DNA from 4 places in the Streptomyces sp. NPDC002793 genome. Region 3 is predicted to be linked to each of the others. Evidence: riboswitches for the same ligand, from Rfam matches in the RefSeq annotation. Region 3 holds a riboswitch; each other region holds the start of a gene.

Region 1 (4,696 bases), on a different contig from region 3:
GAGACATCGCGGCCACCATCTCCGGCACCACCGCCACGCCGATGCCCGCACTGACCAGGGCGCACACCAGGGCGTAGCCCGGTGACTCGCACACCACGGCGGGAGTGGCCCCCGCCTCGGCCAGCGCACGCTCCACCCCACGGCGCGGCGGATGATCAGGCGCGCTGCTGATCAGCGGGCGGCCCGCGAGTTCGGCCACGGACAGCGGGCCGCCGCCACCCTCGGACAGCACCTGCCCGAGAGCGGTGACCAGCACCAGTTCCTCGACGAGCAGCGGCTCGGCGCGGACTCCCGCCGGCAGCGGCTCGGCCGCCGCGGGCTCGTACGCGTGGGTCAGCGCCAGATCCACATCGCCCGACGCCACGGCGGCGACCCCGGCCGGAGGCTCGTAGTCGGTGACGGCCAGCTCCACGTCGGGGTGGGCGCGCCGGAACGCGGTGAGCACCGGCGGCAGCAGGTGGATCCCGGCCGTCACGAACGTGCCGACCCTCAGCCGGCCCCCCGACAGCCCTGCGAGCCGGGCCAGCTCGTGACGCGCCTGATCCATCTCGTCCAGCACACGTCGGGCCCGCCCCGCCAGCAGTTCCCCGGCGGCCGTCAGACGGGCCCCGCGGTGGTGACGTACGAGGAGGGCGGCTCCGGCTTCCCGCTCGAGCTTCGCCAGTTGCTGCGAGAGCGCGGGCGCGGTGTAGCCCAGCCGTGCGGCCGCCCGCGTGATCGAGCCGGCCTCGGCCACCGCCACCAGAGCGGCCAGCCGTGTCGGGTCGTACATTAAGCGTTCCTTTTGGCAGACCCAGAAGATTGCAAGTACACGTTAAAGGGCCGGCGGGGCCAGGGTGGACCCATGGACGCACAACTGCTCGCCTTCGTCGCCGTGGCCGCGGGAATGGTGGCGCTTCCCGGCGCCGACTTCACCGTGGTCGTACGCAACGCGCTCGCATCCCGGCAGTCCGGGCTGGCCACCGCGGTCGGGGTCGCCGGAGGCCTTCTGGTGCACACCGCGCTGGCGGTCGCGGGCCTCGCCGCCGTGCTGGTGACGATGCCCGTACTGTTCCGCACCGTGCAGCTCCTCGGCGGCGCGTACGTGCTCTACCTCGGGCTCAGCGGCCTGTACGCGATGCGGCGGCCGGTCACCGCCGGAGCGGCTGACGAGGAGGAGCCGGCGGGCAGGGCGCCGTCAGGGCCCGGACGTTCGCTGCGCCAGGGCTTCCTCACCAACGCCCTCAACCCGAAGGCGCCCGTGCTCTTCCTGAGCCTCCTGCCCCAGTTCGTGCCCGACGGCCAGGCGCCTCTGCCCAGGACCCTGCTGCTGGCCTCGGTGGTCGTCCTGCTCGCACTCGTCTGGTTTCCCGCCGTGGCCCTGCTGGTGGACCACCTCGGCCGGTGGCTGCGCCGGCCGCGTACCGCCCGTGCGATCGAGGGCGGCAGCGGCGCGGCGCTCACGGCATTGGGACTCGTCCTGGTGACCGGCCCCCTGCTGAACTGAATCAGGTGCCCGAGGCTGTCAGCGGACCCTCCCGTACCAGACGTTGCCGGACCAGATCTTCTCCAGCCGGACCACGGCGCCGGTCTTCGGCGAGTGCCAGATCTTCCCGCCGCCGGCATAGATGCCGACGTGGTACACGCTGCGGCCCGCGTGGAAGAAGACCAGGTCGCCGCGTTGCCGCTGCGACCTGGAGATATGGCGGGTCTTGTTGTACTGCTGCTGAGCGGTGCGGGGTAGCTTCTTGCCGGCCTTCTTGAACGAGTAGAGCGTGAGCCCTGAGCAGTCGAACCGATGGGGGCCCGTGGCGCCCCAGCTGTAGGGGGCGCCCTTCTTCGACGCGGCGATCTTGAGCGCCTTGGTCGAATGGGCGGCGGCCTCGGCGTCGTTCACGAAACCGGGGGCCAGCATGGTCGTTCCTACGGCGAATGTCAGAACCGAGGCCGTTCCGGCCCGGGCGAAAAGAGAGCGGACATGAACCTGCGCAGTCATGCGCAACCCTTCGTCAGCCGCCTGTGAAGGATGACCTGTCGGGTTCGGGCTGGCGAAGTTGCCCGGCCGCGCGAAGCGGCTTCACCCCGAGGGCCGTCCGGATGTCCGGTCGGCCCGTTGTGCTCGGGTCCTCCACTCCTGCCGATCCATTCCTGTCGACCAGGCATCCGGGCGGCGGCAGGACTCGGCGTCCGCCCGGACCGCCCCGCCGCGGTGGCGGGGGCTTGTCGTCCCAGGGATCTTTACTCACGCTCTGCCCGATTTCCTCGCTGAAGCGGGCATATGTGAGAGTCGTCACGACTGATCCGATCGGGTGGACGCGGCGGTCCCGAAGCCGCGGCGGCCGCACCGGACCAGCCGTGTACCAGGGGTGGAGCGATGGATTCCGTTCAGTGTCCGCGCTCGCTGCGCAAGTTGAGCTGTCCCTCGACAGGGGGACGTCCTACGCCGATCGAGCGAGGGAATCTCATCGTCCTGTCGGGCGTGTCGTGAAGGGGCGTCGAAAACCGCGCCGGTGGCCCGAGTCGAGGGCCGGAAACCTTCAACTCGACGGCGCGGGAGGCACGGCGACCCGCCCCGCCCGACGCTCCCCGTCCAGCAGTCGCAGGGCCCTGGCCAGGGTGTCCGCGTGGATCTGCGACTCGCCCCGCTCGTGCATCAGGACGAGCGCGTCGCGGAGGGCGACGGCCCGCGACGCGAGAGCCTGAGCCGCTCGGAGCGCTCCGTACGTGTCGCTGCCGCGCGCGGGGTTGATGCGGCCGAGCTGGTCGAGAGCCTCCAGGTAGCGGTCGATGAACTCGGCCTCGGCGCGGGTCAGTGCCGGGAGCGGCGGGAGCCGGGGTGGGAGCATCGGGCGTTCACCTCGCGGGATACGGCGGCTGGGACGGTGTGCGGTTCTCCACGACGTGGTCCACCAGCCCGTACGCCGGGACGGCCTGGGCGTCGGGGACGGTGTCCCGTTCGGTGTCGGCGCTGATCTCCCGTGTGGAGCGCTCCGTGTGACGGGCCGGCATGGCCGTGAGCGGCTCGCGCTCCAACTCCCGGGCCCGGATCTCGAGATCTGAGGGCCGGCCCTGCACCGGCTCGTCCGGGGCGGGTTGCTGGATGAGTACCCGGGCGCCCGGCAGGGCATGTCCGTGTCCGGGAGCGCCGGCGGCGAGCAGGGCCGCGGCGGCGCGAAGATCGCACCGTATACGACGGGATCGTCGGCGGCGGGCGCGAGTGGCCCTCGTGCCGTTCGGGGGTGCTTCCGGGCATGCGTGAGCCGGACGTCCTGAGGTGGGCGTGGCGTGCGCCGATTTCCATGGACCGGTAAAAGGCCAGTTAACGCGCCGGAAAAACTTCCGCCCTAACGTGCAATACCTGGTCGCGGAATCCTCTTCATCGTTCAACAGAGTGTTGAAGGCGGGATAGGGTCCCGCTGCGTCCGGGGCAGGTACCGGGCGGGAGACGAAGAGGGTGGAAGCGTGCAACTCACTCCGCACGAACAGGAACGCCTGCTCATCCATGTGGCGGCCGATGTCGCAGAGAAGCGCAGGGCGCGCGGACTGCGGCTCAATCACCCCGAGGCCATCGCGCTGATCACGTCCCACCTTCTGGAAGGTGCCCGTGACGGCCGGACCGTGGCCGAACTGATGGCCTCCGGCAGGAAGGTCCTCACCCGCGACGACGTCATGGACGGCATACCGGAGATGATCCACGACGTCCAGGTCGAGGCAACCTTCCCGGACGGAACCAAGCTCGTCACCGTCCACGACCCGATCGTCTGACGGGGGAGCGGCCGATGATTCCCGGAGAGTTCCTGTACGCGAAGGACCCGGTGCCGCTCAACGAGGGGCGTCCCGTCACCCGTCTCACCGTCCTCAACGCAGCGGACCGGCCCGTGCAGGTCGGCTCGCACTACCACTTCGCCGAGGCCAACACCGGCCTGGACTTCGACCGCCGCGCCGCCCACGGGCTGCGGCTGAACATCGCCGCCGGAACCGCCGTGCGCTTCGAACCCGGAATACCCGTCGATGTCGAACTCGTCCCGCTCGCAGGCCTGCGCATCGTCCCGGGACTGCGCGGCGACACCGGAGGTTCTCTCGATGCCTGAACTCAGCCGCCCCGTGTACGCCGATCTTTTCGGGCCCACCACCGGCGACCGCATCAGGCTCGCCGACACCGACCTCGTCGTCGAGATAGAGGAGGACCGGGCCGGCGGACCCGGACGGGCCGGTGACGAAGCCGTGTTCGGCGGTGGCAAGGTGATCCGTGAATCGATGGGCCAGGCGCGGACCACCCGCGCCGAAGGTGCCCCCGACACCGTCGTCACCGGCGCCGTCATCATCGACCACTGGGGCGTCGTCAAGGCCGACATCGGTATCCGCGACGGCCGGATCACCGGGATCGGCAAGGCCGGCAACCCGGACACGATGAACGGTGTCCATCCCGACCTCGTCATCGGGCCGGAGACCGAGATCATCGCGGGGAACGGCAAGTTCATCACCGCCGGCGCCATCGACGCGCACGTCCACTTCATCTCGCCGACCCTCGTCGACCAGGCGCTCTCCTCCGGGATCACCACGCTCGTCGGCGGGGGCACGGGTCCAGCCGAAGGGACCAAGGCCACCACGATCACTCCGGGCCCCTGGCACCTCGCCCGGATGTTCGAGGCGCTCGACGGTTACCCGGTCAACATCGGGCTGCTCGGCAAGGGCAACACGATGTCCCGGGAGGCCA
Region 2 (4,696 bases), on a different contig from region 3:
AGCACCCTCCCGGATGCCGTAGAGTTGCAATCACAACGGCGCGGGGTGGAGCAGCTCGGTAGCTCGCTGGGCTCATAACCCAGAGGTCGCAGGTTCAAATCCTGTCCCCGCTACTAGAAGACAGAGGCCCGGATCCTTTCGAGGATCCGGGCCTCTGTCGTGTGACCCGTTCGTATGGGCCGGCGTCGGCGCGATGTGACATCGCCCGATCCGCGCTGCGGAAGGAACTACGATCGGCACGGAGACGGGACCGCCGTCTCCGTACGGGATGCACTGACGATCTACGCGCGGCACCGGCTCTCCGACTGGCCCCGGAAGGGCGGAGCTCCGGCGCACTCCTCCCTTTGGCCGATGACGGGTCGCCGCTCGGCGCGGCTCCGGCCAGCCTGGGTGGGGCGCGGTACCGTCCGCAGCCGTGGGTGGACCGGGTAGGAGTGCACAGGTGGGGAAGCGGGACGGACGGCGAGGGGGCGCGGCCGGGAACGTCCGTTCCCGGCGGCCCGTGCGCGCGCTGCCCGCGCTGATGATCTGCGCCGGGGTGGTCTTCGACCTCCTGACGCCGACGGAGGTCACCGCCGTGCCGCTCTTCGCGGCCGCTCCGCTGATCGCCGCCCCGTTCTACTCACTGGCCGGCACGGTGCGGGTCGGTGTGGCCTCGATCCTCGTCCTGCTCGCCATCCGGATCTCGGACGGCATGCTCGCCGCGGTCGTGCCGCTCACCGACCTCCTCACCCTGTGCACCGTCGCGGCGCTCTCGCTCGTCATCAACCGCGTCGTACGCCGCGGGAACGAGCAGCTGGCCTCGGCCCGGGTCATCGCGGAGACGGCGATGCGCGCGGTGCTGCCGACGCCCGAGGACCGGATCGGCGGGCTGCAGGTCGCCGCGAGGTACGAGGCGGCGCAGGCGGACGAGTTCGTGGGCGGCGACCTGTACGCCGTCGCCGACACTCCGTACGGCGTGCGCCTGGTCCTCGGTGACGTACGGGGCAAGGGGCTGGACGCCGTGGCGGCCGTGGCCGTCGTGATCGGGGCGTTCCGGGAGGCCGCGGAACAGGAGCTGTCGCTGGAGGGCGTGGTCCAGCGGCTGGAGCGGGCGCTGGCCCGTGAGGGCTCGCGGCGGGGCGGATTCGACACCGTGGAGGGGTTCGTGACCGCAGTCCTCGCGGAGATCCCGACCGGTTCGGACACGGTGCGGGTGGTCAACCGCGGTCACCCCGAACCGCTCGTGCTGCACGCGGACGGGGCGCTGGACGTGCTGTCGCCGACCGTGCCCGCGCTGCCGCTCGGGATGGGGCTGGGTGTGTGGCCGGACCGGTCGGACGAGTGGACGCTGCCGGCCGGTGCGATGTTCCTGGCGTTCACGGACGGGCTGTCCGAGGCGCGGGACGCGCACGGTGTCTTCTACGACCCGGCGGCCCGGCTGCGTGGCCGACTCTTCCCGGGGCCCGAGGAGCTGCTGTCCGCTCTCACCGACGACGTACGGCTGCACACCGGCGGCCGGTCGACGGACGACCTGGCGCTCCTCGCGGTCGGGCGTCCCGCGCGGGGGCAGCAGGAGCGGCGGACGACCGTGAAGATCGTGCGGCGGGACAGTGAATGACCGGTCGCGACAGTCGGTAGTCGAAGGACCCCGCTCCGCATAACATTTGACGCACCGTCAGAAACTGGCGTGTGGGTGAGGGGCACTCAAGTGGCCCGTTTGCGCCCGGTTGACCCCTGAAAGTCCACGCCGGAGCGGGGAATGATCTGCCGGAACAGCTTGGAATCGGACCCGGGTGTCTATTAACGTTCGATAACGCAGCGCGGTTGTACCTGTCGTCGCAAGAGGCGGCACCGTGCGCAGCGCCGAATTCCGCAAGGGAACCGGGGAACCACCTACATGGGGTGAATCGGACACCTGTGTCTCGCGAGAGACGAAGGGGCCCGTAGGAGACCTTCCTGCTCCGAACCCGTCAGCTAACCCGGTAGGCGAGAAGGAAGGAAAGGAGTGCGCCCACGTGGCGTCCAATCAGCCTGCCCCCGAGGCACCGTCATCCTTCAGGACCGGAAGTCTCGGTGATGAGGGCAGGACTTGGGAGGAATGGAACCCCACCGAGGAGTCCATCCGTCCCGTACGCGGCCGGCACCGCGTGGCCAAGCAGCGCGGTCTCGCCCGTAGCTCCACCGTCCTCGGCGTCGGTGTCATAGCGGCCGTCGGAGCGGGTGGCATGGCCACCGCCCAGAGCAAGCCGCCGGTCTCCATCTCTCTTCCCGATTCCATCGCGGACAATCTCCCCGACGCCAAGTCCCTGCCCGGCGTCGGTGCGTTCATGTCCGACGATTCCGACTCGGACCACGAGACCGTCGCCGCGTCCTCCCCGCTCACCACCGCCGGCATCACCGCCGCCGAGGCCGAGCAGGGCACCACCGACGCCGGCGAGGCGCTGCGCGCCCGCATCCTCCAGCAGGCCGAGCAGCAGCAGGCCGGAGCCGACGCCCAGGCCAAGGCCGCGGAGGAGCAGGCGGCGATCGAGGCGGCCGCGGCCCAGGCGGCGCAGCAGCAGAGCGACGCCGAGGCCGAGGCGGCAGCGAAGAAGAAGGCGGCGGAAGAAGCGGCGAAGAAGAAGGCGGAGGCCGAGCGCCTCGCCAAGCTCGCCGCGAGCTACGCCGTCCCGACCTCCTCGTACTACATCAGCTCCACCTTCGGCCAGTCCGGTTCGATGTGGTCCTCGGGCCACCACACCGGGCTGGACTTCGCGGCTCCGACGGGCACCCCGGTCAAGGCCGTCCACAGCGGCACGGTGAAGTCGGCCGGCTGGTCCGGCTCGTACGGCTACCGCACGGTCCTGGAACTCGACGACGGCACCGAGGTCTGGTACTGCCACCAGTCGTCGATGGACGTGTCCGCCGGTCAGCGGGTCACCACCGGCGAGACCATCGGCCGCGTCGGTGCGACCGGCAACGTGACCGGCGCGCACCTGCACCTGGAGATCCACACCGCGGACGGCTCGGGCATCGACCCGATGAGCTGGCTGCGCGGCAAGGGCCTCACGATCTGAGCCCTCGTGACCCCGGCGGCCCTGACGCACGACCCCCCGACGTCAGGGCCGCCGGCCTGTCCGGGGCCGGTGAGCGCCCGGGGCGTCGTCCCCTGGAGCCGCCCAGCCGGTCGGAATAGTTGCCTGAGCCGACCGGTTGTCCATGGGCATGACGTCTCTGCGCCCGCTCGGTTCGTCGAGCCTCAAGGTCTTCCCCCTCGCCCTCGGCGGCAACGTCTTCGGCTGGACGGCCGACGAGGAGCAAACCTTCGCCGTCCTCGACGCCTACGTGGCGGCGGGCGGCAACTTCATCGACACCGCCGACTCCTACTCGGCCTGGGCCCCGGGCAACGAGGGCGGTGAGTCGGAGACCCTGATCGGCAGGTGGCTGGCGGCCCGCTCCCGCCGCGACGACGTCGTCATCGCCACCAAGGTCGGCGCACACCCCGCGTACAAGGGGCTCTCGCCCACCACCGTGAAGCAGGCGGCCGAGGCGTCGCTGCGCCGGCTCGGCACCGACCACATCGACCTCTACTACACGCACTTCGACGACGAGAGCGTCCCCGTCGAGGAGATCATCACCGCCCTCGACCAGCTGGTGAAGGCCGGCACGGTGCGGGAGATCGCCGCCTCCAACATCAGCCCCGAGCGGCTCCAGGCCTCGCTGGACTTCTCCGAGCGCGAGGGCCTCGCCCGGTACGTGGCCCTGCAGCCGCACTACAACCTTGTCTCGCGCGACACCTACGAGGGCGCGCTCCAGGACACGGCGGCCGGGGCCGGCCTCGCCGCGGTCCCGTACTTCGCACTCGCCGCGGGCTTCCTCACCGGCAAGTACCGTCCGGGGGCGGCCGTCGAGAGCGCACGCGCCGAAGGCGCGGGCAAGCACCTGGAGACCGAGCGCGGACGCAAGGTGCTCGCGGCGCTCGACAGGATCGCCCAGGAACACGACGCCGAGATCGCCACGGTCGCCCTCGCCTGGCTGGCCGCCCGGCCGACCGTGACCGCACCGATCGCCTCCGCGCGTACGGTCGGACAGCTGCCGGCGCTGGTCGCGGTCGGCGAGCTGCGGCTGACCGAGCAGCAGGTGACGGAGCTGACCGAGGCGTCAGCCTGACCCTCTAACCGGGCGGTACGCGGTGCCCTCCGTCCTCCCGGTACGGGTTGTGGCCGCCGTAGTGCCGGTGCGGGGCGAGGAGATGCCCCGGAGGCGGCCCGCCGTGGGCGAACTGCCGGGGGAACTGCGGCGGGCCTGGCGGCCGGTGGGCCCGCAGCCGGCCCGTCGCGTGGGCCGCGTACATCAGGGCCGGACCCGCGATGTCCCGGCGCTGCCAGAGGTGGTGCAGCAACTCCTGCTCGCGTACGGCGAAGTCGTCCCCCGCCCCGTCGTGACGTGCCCTCCGGCGCAGCATGGCCAGCGAAGTCGCGAACGACTCGTACTCCGCGACGGCACGGGCCGCGGCCCGGCCCCGGGCGCGGTCCGGGTGGCCGTTCCAGTACCTGGCCATGTCCCGGGCCACGCCCCGTGCCCGCATCGAGGCCAGTGCGAGCGGCTCCGCGGAGCCCAGCCAGCCCGCCGCCGCGTACACCGGCAGTTCGGTGGAGAGCGTGCGCAGCTCCCGCCGGCGCGCCCAGACGGCCAGCCAGGTCACCAGACCGAAGGCCGGCACCATGAACGCGCC
Region 3 (4,696 bases):
CGACTTCAGTGTCGCGGCCGGATAGGACGCGATGGCGTTCTGCGCGTCGGGGATGTCGATCGCGTCGACCTTGCCGGTGGCGGCGGCATCCGTCCGGTAGACGAGGCCGGCATCCGCCTCGCCGAGCTCGATCTTGCTGAGGACGGCTCGGACGTTGGGTTCCTGGGACACCGGCTTCACGTCGATCCCCTGGGCGTCCAGGACCTGCCGGCCGTAGCGGCCGACGGGGACCTCGGGGGCGGCCAGGACCACCTTGAGGGCGGGATCGGCGAGATCCGCGAGGCCGAGGACCTTCTCGGGGTTTCCTCGGCCGGTGGCGATGACCAGACGGTTCCTCGCGATGACCGTCGGCTTGCCGGTGTCCGCCGAAAGCCCGTCCATCGTCCTGGTGTCGGCGGTGACCAGGGCGTCGGCGGGAGCGCCCTGCCTCACCTGGGCGGCGAGTTCCTGCGACCCGGCGAAGGAGAAGGTGACCTCCGTGCCGGGGTGCTCCTTCTCGTACGCGGCACCGGCCGTCGCGAAGACGTCGGTCAGCGAGGAAGCGGCGAGCACGGTCAGCTCGGTGTCCGGCGCGGCGGAGTCGTTGCCGTCGTCGCTGCCGCACGCGGCCAGGGTGGCGAGCAGTGCCACCGACAGGGCCGCGGCCCCGGTCCGGCGGCCGGTGAGGGGGAAGGGCATCGGAGAACTCCTCGGTGGGGGCCGTCGCGTCAGGCGCGGTCGATGTGCACGCTGGTCGACTTCACCCGGGCCGTGGCCCGCATGCCGACCTCGAGCCCCAGCTCCTCGACGGCTTCCCGGGTGAGGAGGGAGACGAGGCGGTGCGGGCCGGCCTGGATCTCGACCTGGGCCGCGATGTCACCGAGCTTCACCGCGGTGACGATGCCGGGGAAGGCGTTCCGCGCGGAGGTGTAGGGGACTTCGTCCTCGCCGGGGCCGACCTGGGCGACCTCGACCGAGAAGGCGGCCAGATCACGGCCGTCGATGAGACGGCGCCCGGCTTCGTCGCGATGGGTCGCGACCCTGCCGGCGTCCGCCCAGCGGCGGGTGGTGTCCGGGCTCACGCCGAGGAGACGTGCCGCCTGACCGATGGTGTAGGACTGCATGTGCGACACGATATGGGGATCACGGGCGCATGTGCAATGTATGTGAGCACAGTGCCTGGCAGATGCGAGGTGTCGTTGAGGGTGTACCTCGCAGTGGGGCTGTAGAGGCCATGGCTCCACCGGCATCCACTTGCGGTTTGCCTAGATGGGGTCAGTTATGGGTTTTATGCCCGATTTAATCTAGTTTTATTGAATTCATCCCGTAATCCATAAAAGGTCATTTCGTGCGACCCGCACCCCTTCTCTCTGGAGCAAAACGCCCGAATCGGACTCGGTGACGAGGGTCACTTCGCGCGCCCCGGACGCACGGGCGCGGCAGTCGGTTCCCTTCTGTGCCAACGGGAATGCCCGGCTCGGTGTGGGGTGGATTACATGAATTCCCATGAATCGATCTTGCGGGGGAATTGTGATCACCGCGCCAGGCTTGTTCCTTTCCCTATTTCTCGCCTACGGTCGCCATCACTCCGGGCGGAACGCCGAATCCTGCCGCCGTCCGGTTACCCGACCACTTCTTCGTACGGCAGGAGCGGGGGACCCAAGTAAGTGCCGATCCGGTTACCGGAGCGGCTCGGGGTGAAGTCGCATTCGTATGCGGCCGGGCATCTCCAGCCCGAACCCGACAGCTCACTTCGCAGGCGACGGAGAGGAATCCAGCATGCCCGAAAATGGTAAGCACCGTCGTTTCAGGACCAGTTCGCTGACTCGCGGCATCATCGCCGTGACCACGGGTGGAGCCGCCCTTGCCCTTCCGGTGATCGGCGCGACCGGCGCATTCGCCGCTCCGGCCCAGCCGGCCGCGGTCGAAAAGGCGGCGACGTCTACTGCCGTGTCCGGCAAGGGAATTGCCGCACAGAAGTCCGAGACCGCCACCTATTCCGTGGTCGCGGGTGACACTCTTGCCAAGATCGCGCGCGAGCATTCCGTGAGCGGTGGCTGGAAGGCTCTGTACGAGGACAATCAGAAGATCGTCGGCGGAAACCCCGACCTGATTCTTCCCGGTCTTCAGCTGACCATCGGCGCCGACGCCGACAACAAGTCGGCGGACAAGGCGGAGAAGGCCGAATCCAAGGCCTCCGCCTCGTCCGGCCGCGCCGATCGCTCAGAGCGTACGAGCGACACCGTCGCCGCCGAGGGCGCGCCGGCGGCCGAGGCCGTTCCGGCCGCCGAACCGGCCGCGTACACGGACGACCTCGACGGCTGGATCAAGGAGTCGCTGGCCGTCATGGCCGAGCACGGCATCCCCGGCAGCTACGACGGCATCCACCGCAACATCATCCGCGAGTCCGCCGGCGACCCGCTGGCCATCAACAACTGGGACTCCAACGCCGCTGCGGGCATCCCGTCCAAGGGCCTGCTCCAGGTCATCGACCCGACCTTCCAGGCCTACCACGTGCCCGGTACGTCGACGGACAGCTACGACCCGGTCGCCAACATCACGGCCGCGTGCAACTACGCCGCGGACAGGTACGGCTCGATCGACAACGTCTTCGGGGCCTACTGAGTCCTCGCGGAGGCGGAACCGCTGACGCACGGGCGTGTGACAGAGGGACAGGACTGACGGGTGGTGCGGGTTCGGCGGAACCCGCACCACCCGTCAGTCGTCTCCGGGGTACGCCGTGCCGGGCGGCCGGAGCACCGGCGACAGGCCGGGCGGAGCCCGGGTGACTGGTCTCGTACAGCTTCGTCGTCCATACTGCCCGCCGTGGAGCAGCGCATAGATTCGAAGATCAAGTCCGAGTTCGCCGCGGGTACAGACCCGGCGTACATCCCCGGCCTGACGGCCCCTGCCCCCGCGCGGACGGAGGCGGAAGCGGAGAAGACGGCGGCGACCGAGGGCACCCCGGAGGAAGCGGCCGTGGACGCGCAGGCCGAGGAGGCCGTGGACGATTCCACGGCTGCCGAGGACGCGACCCCGGACGAGGCCCCGGCTGACGAGGCGACCCCGGACGAGGCCCCGGCTGACGAGGCGACCCCGGACGAGGCCCCGGCTGACGAGGCGACCCCGGACGCCGAGGCCGCCCGCAAGGAGGACGGGCCCGTCTTCGAGGTCAGCGACCGGCGAGGGTCCATCAAAGTGGACGCCGAGGGCGTCCGCTTCCGGCTCGACGACCAGGAGGCGGAGTTCGACTGGTCCGAGATCGGCGCGGTCGAGGTCAAGACCGGCCGTTTCGGGCGCCGGTTCACCGTGACCGTCCACCTGTCGAGCCGCCGGTGGTTCAACGCCGAGGTCGAGGCCGCCGCCCGGAGTGACCTGAAGACGTGGACGGCCGAACTCGACGAGGCGCTGGACGCCTACTTCGAAGAGGCCTGACCCCCGTCATGGCCGAGGCCGCGTACCGGGCCGCCCGCCGGCCCGGTACGCGGCATGCCCCGGGGCCTTCAGGCGCCCGCTGACGGGTCGAGCACCACGGAGCGGGTCAGATGGCGCGGCAGGTCGGGATCGAGACCGCGGGCCGCCGCGCGGGCGATCGCCAGCCGCTGCACCCGGACCAGGTCGGCCAGCGGGTCCAGGCCGCTCTCCACCCAGCGGGCCCCGGTCGCCAGCACCTGCTCCCGCAGCCCCTCCGGGGCGGCGCCGAACATCCAGGTCGCCGTGCCGGTCGTGGCGATGCTGATGGGGCCGTGCCGGTATTCCATCGCCGGGTACGACTCGGTCCAGGACAGCGACGCCTCCTTCATCTTGAGGGCCGCCTCGTTGGCGAGCCCGACCGTCCAGCCGCGCCCCAGGAAGCTGAACTGGGCGCAGTCCAGCAGGCCTTCGGGCAGCGGCTCCGCCAAGGCGGTCTCGGCGTCCCGTACGACGTCCTCGGTGTGCAGCCCGAGGTGGGCGCGGAACAGGGTCAGCGAGGTGGTCGCGAACCTCGTCTGGACCACGGACCGTTCGTCGGCGAAGTCGAGGACGACCACGTCGTCGGCCGCGCCCATCACGGGAGTGTGCGGATCGGCGGTCACGGCAACGGTCCTGGTGGCCCCCCGCAGCCGGTTCAGCAGGCCGAGCACCTCCGTCGTCGTACCGGAACGCGTCAGCGCGACGACCCGGTCGTACGCGCGGCCGAAGGGGAACTCCGAGGCGGCGTACGCGTCCGACTCGCCCTGCCCGGAGTCCTCACGGAGTGAGGCGTAGGCCTGGGCCATGTAATACGACGTCCCGCAGCCGACGACGGCGATGCGCTCACCGGTGGCGGGCAGGGCGTCCTTCCGGTCGACGGCGGCCTCCGCGGCACGGCGCCAGCACTCCGGCTGGCCGGCTGTCTCGGTCTCGACATGCGACATGTCCGCACTCCGCTTCCGCTGCTGTTCACACATGGTGGGGGTGGGGCTGGCTGAAATCGATGCCCACGTGTTCAATTCTGCATGTTAGTCGGGTCGATCGAGCAAGAACAAGCAAACTGTTGGTGATCAAGCAGTCCACGATGCGACTGTTTTCAGCCAAGCTCGGTGGGTAGTCGGCTGATTCCGGTTCTGTTGCCTCCGTGCGGGTATCCCTCACGTGGCACGAAGTCAACGACCGACATGTCAGAACATGTGGAAGTGAAGGGTGTGAGGGGCCGGCGTGCGGCAACCCCGGACGGTCACCGGAGGGTGACGGTCCG
Region 4 (4,696 bases), on a different contig from region 3:
ACCCCGGGCAGACGCCGTACGAGCGGTTCCTCGGCCGGTGCCGGGAGCTCGCTGCCCTCGGGGTGCGTCACAGCGTCGGGATCGTCGGTCTCGACGAACACCTGGAGGAGGCCCGCCGGCTGCGCTCCGCGCTTCCGCCCGAGGTGTACCTCTGGGTCAACGCCGCCGAGGGGCACACCTACACGGACGAGCAGGCGGACCGCTGGACGGCTCTGGACCCGCTGTTCCCCTACAGCAGGCACCCGCACCGCTCACGCGGGCTTCCCTGCCGGACGGGCGAGTCCGTCATCTCGGTGGACGGGGACGGGACGGTGCGCCGCTGCCACTTCGTCCGTGCCGAGCTGGGCAATCTCTACGACGGCAGCTACCGGAGCTCGCTCGTCCCGCGCGGCTGCCCGCTCGATGTGTGCGACTGTCACATCGGCTACGTGCATCTGGAGACGTTGCCGTTGTACGACGTGTTCGCGGGCGGCGTGCTGGAGCGGATACCCGCCGGTCCCGCACGGCCGGTCACTCCGGACGGGCTCGTGACGCCGGGCCCGGCCCGGCGCCCGCTTCCCCTCGTCAGCCGCTGACGCTGTGCGGGCGGTCGCGACCTACCCAGGCGGCCGGGACGGCGGTCGGAGCGCCGGTCAGAGCGGCAGCAGGTCCGGGCGCTTGGCCTCGACGTGGTCCCCGGAGGACTCCCCACGCAGCCGGCGGCCGATCCACGGGACGAGGTACTCACGCGCCCACTGGATGTCGTCGCGCCGAAGATCGAGCGTTCCACGCTGCGCCTGCGGGGGCCACACCTGGTCGGGGTCGGTCGGCACGCCGAGACCGAGGACCTGGGCCGCGCGCAGCGCGACCCGGGTGTGTCCCTCCGGCGAGAGGTGCAGCCGGTCGCTGTCCCAGGCCCGCCTGTCCTGCACGGAGCGCAGGGACCACAGGTCCAGCACCGGGCAGTCGTAACGGTCGGCGATGGACCGGACGTGCGCGGTGTACATGGCGATCTTGCCCCGCAGGTGCTTGAGCACGGGGATACCACGGGTGTCGAAGCCGGTGGTGACCATGACGGTGCCGACCGACCGGGTCAGCTCGGCCACCGCGCGCTCGAAGCGTTCCGCCACGTCGTCCGGGTCGGACCCGGGACGGAGGATGTCGTTGCCGCCCGCGCAGAAGCTCACCAGGTCAGGTGCCAGCTCCTTGGCGCGGGGGACCTGTTCCTCGACTATCTGGTCGAGGAGGCGTCCGCGTACGGCGAGATTGGCGTACCGGAAATTCCCGTGCGGGTCGTCCGCGGGGCCGACCACCGCATCGGGTACCGGGAGCTGGTCCGCGAGGAGAACCGCGAACCGGTCCGCCCAGCCGACGAGCCTCCCGTCGGGGCCGGGGTCTCCGACGCCCTCGGTGAAGCTGTCGCCAATCGCTGCGTACGACCCGATGATGCCTCGTTGATTTTTTCTCGAATCGTCTGCCACAAGTGCTTATCCTGCACCTTCGAATGTGACCTACGCGACCGTAATATGGGGTTGACGGTGGGTGAGAAAGACCACCCGGTCAGTTTTTGGTAAAGCCGGAATAAGGAAGAGGGGCGGTGCGCCGCGCGCACCGCCCCTCTTCCCGTCCCCGGGTGGCGTGTCTCAGATGGAGACGCCGTGCGACCGCAGGTAGGCGATCGGGTCGACGTCCGAGCCGTAGCTCGGGCCGGTCCGGACCTCGAAGTGGAGGTGCGGGCCGGTGGAGTTGCCGGTGGAGCCGGAGAGGCCGAGCTGCTGGCCGCCGGTGACGCTCTGGCCGGCCGAGACCCCGAGCGAGGACAGGTGGGCGTACTGGGAGTACATGCCGTCGCTGTGCTGGACGACGACCTCGTTGCCGTAGGAGCCGCTCCAGCCGGCGGAGACCACGGTGCCCGGGCCGATGGACCGGACACCGGTGCCGGAGGCCGCCTGGAAGTCGGAGCCCGTGTGGTAGCCGCTGGACCAGCTGGCACCGGACGCGCGGTACTGGGTGGTGACGTTGGCGTTCTCGACCGGGGTCGCCCAGCCGGAGCTGTCGCTCTCCGACGCACCGGAGTCGGTGGTCTTCGCGGCCGTCTCCTCGGCCGCGGCCTGCTTCTCGACCGGAGCGGCGGCCTTCGGGGCCGAGGGGGCGGCCTTGGAGGGCGCGGCCTCGGTGGACTTCTCGGCGGATCCGGACGCCTTGGCGCCGAGGGTCAGCTTCATGCCCGGAATGATCAGGCTCGGGTTCTCGCCGACGACGTCACGGTTGTCCTGGTACAGCTTCTGCCAGCCGCCCTTGACCTTCTTGTCGGCCGCGATCTTCGCCAGGTAGTCGCCGGAGACCACGGAGTAGGTCTTCGCGGAGCTCTTCGCCGCCGAGGCGGGGGCGCTCTGCGAGGCGGACGTGACGGCCGGCGCGGCCTGCTCGGCGGCATGGGCGCCGGTGGCGCCGAGCAGCGGGAGGGCGAGAACGGCGCCGCCGGTCCCTGCGGCGAGGACGCCTCGGGCGATCGGGCCGGACTTCGGACGACGGTGCTTGCCTTGTGCGGGCATGGGGAATTCCTCTCCGGCGCCTACGAGGTGAGCTGTCGGGTTCGGACTGGAGATGCCCGGCCGCGCGGTGCGCGGCTTTACCCCTAGCCGTACGGATCCCTCCGGCCGGCGGCCTACCTGGTTCCCCCGTTCCTGCCACACGTGAGTCGGTGCGGATTCCGGGCGGCGGCAGGATTAGGCGTTCCGTCCGGATTGAGGGTGACCGTAGGCGAGCCGGGACGCCGTGAACAAGCCACTGATCGCCAACCGGAATCCACGCTTCATTTCCGGTGCGGAATTCCCGTCACACTCCGTGGATTACGGATCTTGGCTTTCCGCACGGCGTCCGGAATACCCTCCGGCCCCTTCACCACGCACCGTCACGGATATGATCCCGCTCACCCACCGCAACCCATCTCCCCCATAAGCGGGGCATGTTCTGCTAAATGCGCCAATACGGACACGCCTTCGGCGTCGACCGGCCACCCGGACCGATGTAACAGGAGCATGAACGGTTGCCCGTTGCGGCCGTGTCGTATCGTCGCGGACGTGCCCCCGTCGGCGAGCGGCGCCGACGCCCGACACTCACAGGAGCCCTTGTGACGCAGCTGCCAGAGGTCCCGCCCACCGGCCCCGAACCGACCGAGGCCGGCCTGACCGGTGTCCGCAACTTCCGTGACGTCGGCGGGCTTCCGACCGTGGACGGTCGCACCGTCCGGTACGGGCGCCTCTTCCGCAGCGGCCACCTCGCCCATGCCACCGAGACCGACACCGCCTTCCTCGCCGGGCTCGGCCTGCACACGGTCTTCGACTTCCGCAACGCCGCCGACCACAAGCTCGACGGGTACGACGTGGAGCTGCCGGGCGTCCGGAACGTCAGCATTCCCCTCTCCGACCCCGCCGACGGCGCGGAGTTCTGGCGGCTGGTGCGCGACGGGAACATCCAGCAGCTCCGCTCGATCCTGGCCGACGGCAAGGGAACGGAGCGCATGGTCTCCTCGTACCGCTCGATCATCAGGGACCGCACCGCCGAACACAGCCGCGTCCTGCACGCGCTGGCCGAGGACAGCGTTCCGGCGCTGATGCACTGCGCGGCGGGCAAGGACCGGGCCGGGCTGTCGATCGCGATCTCGCTGCTCGCCGTCGGCGTCGAGAAGGAGGCCATCGAGGCCGACTACCTCAAGTCGAACGACGCGCACCGCCGGTACAGGGTGCGGCGCAGCGACACCTCGTCGGCGGGGATGTCCGACGAGGTGATGGAGCTGCTCGATCCGCTCTTCGGCGCACACGCCGGATACCTCGACGCGGCGTTCACCACCATCGAGGAGATATGGGGCAGCACGGACCGCTATCTCCTCGAAGGGCTGAAGATCAGCCACGGGACCCGCGCGAAACTGCGGGAGCGCCTCGTCGAGGGCGTGTGACGCCGGGGCTCAGCCCTCGCCTGCCACGGTGAAGAGGAGAAAGAGGAAGGCCGCGATGACGTGTCCGGCCACGAGGTAGGCGAAGAGCCGGATCACGACACCGCGGGGCATCCGCCGCTCCTGGCTGTCCGCACTCTTCGCCGTGCGCGGGGTGAGCGGGTCGTAGTACTCCGAATCGGACATGACGGTCCTCTCTTCCGGCCGCTCGGGCCGGGTGGCGGCGGATGCCCGGTGAGGGGCGCCCGGTGGGACGTTCGGGAGGGGTGCGCGGTGAGGGGGTGGGCGGCGGGATCAGACCCGGTGGACCCCGCTGCCCAGGCACAGCTCGGCGGCGGGGCTCTGCAGCAGGGTGTGGACGAAGAGCAGGCGTGCCCCACCGGTGTCGAGGGCCGCGATCCGGTGCGGGGTCAGCGAGTCGAAGTGCGCGCTGTCACCCGGATCGAGGTCGTGCACGGTCTCCCCGAGTACGACCCGCAGCCGGCCGTCGAGGACGTACAGCCACTCCTCCCCGGGGTGCACGCGTACGAGATCACCCTCGGTGCCGTACGGGACGCGGACGCGCAGGGCCTGCATGGCGCGGCCCGATCCGCCCGCCTGCCGGTAGAGCCAGCCGCCCGCCCCCGCGCCGCCCGGCGTGCCGTCGAGCGGGCCGCCGCGGACGATCGCGTCACGTTCGGGGGGCATCTCACCCAGGAGCTCCGAGACGGTCGTACCGTAGACACGGGCGAGCCCCAGCAGCATCGGCAGCGAGGGCTGCCT

What was found. A riboswitch is a leader RNA that binds a small molecule or an ion and turns the genes downstream of it on or off. The one in region 3 is predicted to bind cyclic di-AMP.
Region 1: it holds a riboswitch for cyclic di-AMP, as region 3 does, so the genes downstream of both, ABT001_RS19925 (C40 family peptidase) here and ABT001_RS33240 (transglycosylase SLT domain-containing protein) in region 3, are expected to answer to the same signal.
Region 2: it holds a riboswitch for cyclic di-AMP, as region 3 does, so the genes downstream of both, ABT001_RS06260 (M23 family metallopeptidase) here and ABT001_RS33240 (transglycosylase SLT domain-containing protein) in region 3, are expected to answer to the same signal.
Region 4: it holds a riboswitch for cyclic di-AMP, as region 3 does, so the genes downstream of both, ABT001_RS27410 (M23 family metallopeptidase) here and ABT001_RS33240 (transglycosylase SLT domain-containing protein) in region 3, are expected to answer to the same signal.

Annotation. Positions count from the first base shown of each region.
Region 1 is NZ_JBEOVL010000019.1:5,143-9,838, reverse strand. Features, by position in the region: gene ABT001_RS19935 (LysR family transcriptional regulator) at 1-772, opposite strand, end outside; gene ABT001_RS19930 (LysE family translocator) at 845-1,486, shown strand; gene ABT001_RS19925 (C40 family peptidase) at 1,505-1,975, opposite strand; cyclic di-AMP (ydaO/yuaA leader) riboswitch at 1,979-2,151, opposite strand; gene ABT001_RS19920 (hypothetical protein) at 2,517-2,825, opposite strand; gene ABT001_RS36100 (ATP-dependent Clp protease proteolytic subunit) at 2,833-3,483, opposite strand; gene ABT001_RS19910 (urease subunit gamma) at 3,442-3,744, shown strand; gene ABT001_RS19905 (urease subunit beta) at 3,759-4,070, shown strand; gene ABT001_RS19900 (urease subunit alpha) at 4,063-4,696, shown strand, end outside.
Region 2 is NZ_JBEOVL010000005.1:17,049-21,744, reverse strand. Features, by position in the region: tRNA gene ABT001_RS06275 (tRNA-Met) at 40-113, shown strand; partial or broken gene ABT001_RS06270 (MerR family transcriptional regulator) at 208-306, shown strand; gene ABT001_RS06265 (PP2C family protein-serine/threonine phosphatase) at 443-1,600, shown strand; cyclic di-AMP (ydaO/yuaA leader) riboswitch at 1,834-1,986, shown strand; gene ABT001_RS06260 (M23 family metallopeptidase) at 1,998-3,038, shown strand; gene ABT001_RS06255 (aldo/keto reductase) at 3,187-4,131, shown strand; gene ABT001_RS06250 (PrsW family intramembrane metalloprotease) at 4,136-4,696, opposite strand, start outside.
Region 3 is NZ_JBEOVL010000063.1:18,077-22,772, reverse strand. Features, by position in the region: gene modA (molybdate ABC transporter substrate-binding protein) at 1-678, opposite strand, end outside; gene ABT001_RS33245 (TOBE domain-containing protein) at 708-1,103, opposite strand; cyclic di-AMP (ydaO/yuaA leader) riboswitch at 1,576-1,756, shown strand; gene ABT001_RS33240 (transglycosylase SLT domain-containing protein) at 1,759-2,604, shown strand; gene ABT001_RS33235 (hypothetical protein) at 2,806-3,414, shown strand; gene ABT001_RS33230 (SIS domain-containing protein) at 3,483-4,376, opposite strand.
Region 4 is NZ_JBEOVL010000035.1:5,589-10,284, reverse strand. Features, by position in the region: gene ABT001_RS27420 (STM4011 family radical SAM protein) at 1-575, shown strand, start outside; gene ABT001_RS27415 (SGNH/GDSL hydrolase family protein) at 633-1,460, opposite strand; gene ABT001_RS27410 (M23 family metallopeptidase) at 1,623-2,534, opposite strand; cyclic di-AMP (ydaO/yuaA leader) riboswitch at 2,539-2,696, opposite strand; gene ABT001_RS27405 (tyrosine-protein phosphatase) at 3,113-3,937, shown strand; gene ABT001_RS27400 (DUF6126 family protein) at 3,947-4,120, opposite strand; gene ABT001_RS27395 (helix-turn-helix domain-containing protein) at 4,229-4,696, opposite strand, start outside.